Regions from separate parts of the Actinoplanes teichomyceticus ATCC 31121 genome, predicted to be linked through region 1. Evidence: riboswitches for the same ligand, from Rfam matches in the RefSeq annotation. Region 1 holds a riboswitch; the other holds the start of a gene.
What was found. A riboswitch is a leader RNA that binds a small molecule or an ion and turns the genes downstream of it on or off. The one in region 1 is predicted to bind cyclic di-AMP.
Positions count from the first base shown of each region.

Region 2: linked by a shared signal. The riboswitch ahead of ACTEI_RS29615 (C40 family peptidase) and the one ahead of ACTEI_RS05575 (C40 family peptidase) in region 1 are both predicted to bind cyclic di-AMP.

Region 1 is NZ_CP023865.1:1,231,515-1,233,705, forward strand. Features, by position in the region: gene ACTEI_RS05575 (C40 family peptidase) at 1-809, opposite strand, end outside; cyclic di-AMP (ydaO/yuaA leader) riboswitch at 824-974, opposite strand; gene ACTEI_RS05580 (DUF3817 domain-containing protein) at 1,150-1,476, opposite strand; gene ACTEI_RS05585 (hypothetical protein) at 1,549-1,980, opposite strand; gene ACTEI_RS05590 (DUF6158 family protein) at 2,066-2,191, shown strand, end outside.
Region 2 is NZ_CP023865.1:6,763,841-6,766,031, reverse strand. Features, by position in the region: gene ACTEI_RS29620 (heavy metal translocating P-type ATPase) at 1-326, shown strand, start outside; gene ACTEI_RS29615 (C40 family peptidase) at 425-1,009, opposite strand; cyclic di-AMP (ydaO/yuaA leader) riboswitch at 1,016-1,203, opposite strand; gene ACTEI_RS29610 (flagellar M-ring protein FliF C-terminal domain-containing protein) at 1,765-2,191, shown strand, end outside.

The DNA of each region.
Region 1 (2,191 bases):
TGGCTCTTGTCGCTGAACATCCGCACGGCGCCCTTCTGCGCGGCCGCGTTGTGCGGCAGCGACCTGCCCGCCGCCGCCCAGGCCGCCATGGTCAGACCCGAGCAGTCGTACGAGTTCGGGCCGGCGTCGCCGAAGCCGTACGGCTTGCCCACCTGGTTGAACGCGAAGGTGACCGCCTTGCCGGCCGAGCCCGCGACCTTCGGGATCTTGCCGGTGTAGGAGCCGGTGTCCTCGGTGGCGCTGCCGTAGAGGTCCTCGCGCATGTCGTACAGCTTCTGCAGATCCTTCTTGATCTTGGACTTCTGCGCGGCCAGTTCCTGGATCTGCAGGTTCTGCTTCTTCTCGGTGTTCTTGAGAGCCGCCTGCCTCTGCGCGAAGGTCTCGGTGGTCTCGGTGTAGGTGTCGATGTCCTGCCGGTTGGCGAGCGTGATCTGCTCGAGGTAGCTCATCCGCTGCAGGAGACCGCTCTGGTCGCCGCTGAGCAGCACGGTCATCGGCCCGACCCGGCCGGTGATGTACTGCGACGTGGCGATCGTCTGCATCTTGGCGCTGGCCTTGGTCAGCGCCTCCTGGGCCGGCTTCAGCGAGGCGCTGAGCTTGACCGCTTCGGCCTTGGTCTTCTTCAGGTCGAGCCGCGTCTTGTTGTACGTCTCGGTGACGTCCTCGAGTTTCTCCGAAGCCTGGTCGATTCGCTTCTTCAGTTCGCTCTCGGACGGGGCCGCGTGTGCGGCGACAGCTCCCGTCGTGGTGATCGCCAGCGCGGTCAGCGCGACCACCAGCGCCCGGAGCCTGGTACGGGGGTGTGGCACTGGTCAGGGGCCTTTCTTCCGCTTTTGGCCGCCTACCGGGTTAGCTGACGGGTTCGGGCTCGGAAGAAGGCCCTACCGCTGCGACGCGGATTCACCCCGGGAGATGGTTCCCCGGTTCGCGGGCGGCGACGGGGGTCGACGCCCGTGATTCGGCGGCGTTGGCCGGCGCCATCGGAGGGTTTGTGGCTGCGGACCGAACCAACCGCATCAACTTATCGGGGCAGAAAACAAAATCAAGACCTTGCCGAGTGATTTCTGCCAATGGCCGGTCTTGCGAGGTTAATCCTGATAACCGGCTGTTATTCGGCCCGCGCTGAGCGTTATTTCACGTCCCGGCGGACTAATCGTTGAGCGCCGGCTCGAGCGGGGCGCCATTCGGCACCCAGTGCCGGGTCACCCGGCGCTCGGCCCAGAACGAGAAGAACGGGATGGTGCCGGCCAGCATCACCACGATCATCCGGCCGAACGGCCAGCGCGCCCGGCGGGACAGGTCGAACGTGAAGAGCAGATAGACCATGTAGAGGAAGCCGTGCAGCGGACCGATCATCGCGACCAGCGTGGCGTTGTCGCCGAGGTACTTCAACGGCATGCCGATCAGGACGAGGACGACGAGGAGCACGCCGACGATCCAGGCGATGGTCCGGTAACGGGTGAGGGCGCCCTGCACGGTAGATCTCCTTCTGTTCTTGCGCGCCGCTGGTTGCGGCTTCTCGGCGACACGGCCCGGACGGCCGGCGGCTCACTTGCTGACGGTGCGGCCCGGGTAGTCGCCCGGCCGGGCGCCGGGGTGCTCGGCCAGCCACGCCAGGTAGTCGTTGTAGGCGTCCAGCTCCGGGTCCGGCTCGGCGGGGCGGTCCGGCCGTACGGCCACCCGGATCGGGCGGCCCAGGGTGACCGGCGCGCCGGGATCGCGCGGCGGGGCCGGCTGGTCCACGGCGGGCTCCGGCTCGGTGGCGGGCGCGGACCTGCGGCGGTGCAGCTGGATCTCCCGGAACCAGATGAACACCACGAAGCCGGCGAAAACCGGCCACTCGAACATGTAACCCCAACTGAGCGAGTTGCCGCCGGTCGCCCGGCTGTACTGCCACCAGCCGAGCCCGAGGCAGGCCGCGGTCAGCACCAGCGCGAGGACGTGCCGGGCGATCCACGCCGGAGTCCACAGCCCTTTCATGACCACGAGCGTACCGGCGGGTTTGGTGGTCGCCCGCTCGGGCAAGCCAGCAGACGACGATTCGTGACAGCAGCGGAGGCGAAGGATGACGAACGCGCAGAGAGTGGACGGCGCGGTGGCGGACTTCGGCACCGGCATCGACCCCGCGGGACTGGCCGACGACGACCTCTTCCGCGAACTCGGCAGCCTCTACCGGACCCGGTTGCAGACC
Region 2 (2,191 bases), 2.8 Mb from region 1:
GCGTGAACGACGCCGCCGCCCTGGCCCAGGCCGACCTGGGGCTGGCCATGGGCACCGGCACGGATGTCGCGATCGAAGCCTCCGACCTGACCCTGGTCCGCGGTGACCTGATGGCCGCGGCCGACGCGATCCGCCTGTCCCGGCGCACCCTGCGCATCATCAAGAGCAACCTGTTCTGGGCGTTCGCCTACAACGTGGCCGCCCTGCCGCTGGCCGCGGCCGGGCTGCTCACCCCGATGATCGCCGGCGCGGCGATGGCGTTCAGCTCAGTGTTCGTCGTCGCCAACAGCCTGCGACTGCGCCGCTTCACCAGCATCACCAAGTAAGTCGTACGACAGCGCCGCCTGCACCCCGCCAAGGACGGGTGCGGGCGGCGCTGGGCGACGCCCGAGCGTGAACCACGGACGGGCGTGTCGCATCGTCGTCAGACCAGACGCCGGACCACGTAGCTCTTGCTCCAGATCTTCTGCTTGGTGACCGTCTTACCGGTCCGCGGCGACGCCCACATCTTGCCGCCGCCGGCGTAGATGCCGGCGTGCGTGCCGCGCGCGCCCTTGCGGATGATGATCAGGTCACCGGGGCGGGCGTTGGACTTGGCGACAGCCTTGCCGTACCGCTGCTGCAGGTGGGCCTTGTGCGGCAGCTTCTTGCCCGCCGCCTTCTTGTAGACGTACATCGTGTAGCCCGAGCAGTCGAACCGTTTGGGCCCGGCCGCACCGAACTTGTACTTCTTGCCCTTGTGCTTCGCCGCTTCGGACAGGACCCGGTTTGCCGCCGCCTTGGACTTGGCGGCCTGGGACGCCGCCGTCTTGACGGTGATGCCGGTCTGACTCAACGCCACGCTGGTCTGCGAGAACACCGGCGTGGTGACGACCGCCGAGGACGGCGTCGCGGCAGAGGCGGGCTGCGGTGTGCCGAACCCGCCGGTCAGCAGACCGAGACCCACGGACAGGGCGAGAGTGCCGGTCCCCAGGGTACGGGCGGGCCGGCTCAGAGTGCTTACGCGCACGGTGAAGGAATCCCTCCGGCACGCCTGCGAGGTTAGCTGTCGGATTCGGGCGCGAAGGATTGCCCGGCCGCGCGGTGGCGGCTTCACCCCAAGGCCCTGCGCCCGGGCTGCCGCGGACGGCGTGCCGGTCGAGGACCGATAGTGGTTCCCCCGTCCCTGCCCCCGACTGCCTCATGACTCGTCATGTCTCTCGTGCCGCCGGACCGGGGCAGGGCTCGGCGTGGTCCGGATCGGCACGACCGGCGAACAGGTGCTCGCCGCCCCTCCTTGATAGCCCAGCCCGCGACGGCCTCCACCGGACCCATCGCTCACCGACAGTCACGTTCACATCGGGCCGTGTCCGTTCGGAAGGGCGGTGCGAGGTTTGTCGGCACGCGGTGCTTAGGGTTGGTGACACTGAGGTGATCTTGATCTGTGAAAGGGAACACGACGAAAGCTGAGCCGTTGCTCTGCGTGGCCCCGTCGGTGTTCCCCCGCACCGCCGTTCCGGCGCGACGAGCGGCTCGTCGAACGTGACCGATCGGGCGACTGTGCTGCCTCCTGCGCCGGCCGTCGGTGACGTGCGTTGCGGCGGCTACATCCGATGACGCGACCGGAGGTGGCCGCGGCCGCAGTGCAACCGAGCCGCACCCACCGGGCGTCTGGACCGGCCGTGCCGTCGAACGATGGGGCAGGCCGGGCCGACACGCCGCCGGGCCCGTACGACGGGCGGCGGTCCACCGGCGGGTCCCGACAGCCGGTGAGGAGGCACGCTGATGAACGACGGGCTCGCCGTGTCGGCGGCGAACGCGGGCACCGGGTGCCGCGCGGGGCGTGCCGGCAGGCCGGCTGCTGTTGTCGTGGCGCTGGCTCTTGACGGGGGCGCGAGTCTCGCCGCCGTGCCCGCGCACGCGGCAGCCGCGGCGACGTCGCGGCAGGCGATCGTGAGCGGCTACGCCGCTGCACCGGTCGCCGGCATCAACCTCCCCTGGGCGGTGCCCGGCAACATCGTCCGGCTCGGCGTCGCCGTCCTCGTCGACGACGTCGCCGCGGCGACCATCGATCTGGATCGACTGCGGGAATTGATCGGTGCCGCCGCCGGTATCGACGCCGGCCGCGGTGACCGGCTGGCGGTCGCCGCCATGCCGATGCACACCGGAACGGCCGCCCCCGCCGTTGCCGCGTCCGGCATCGACACCCGTG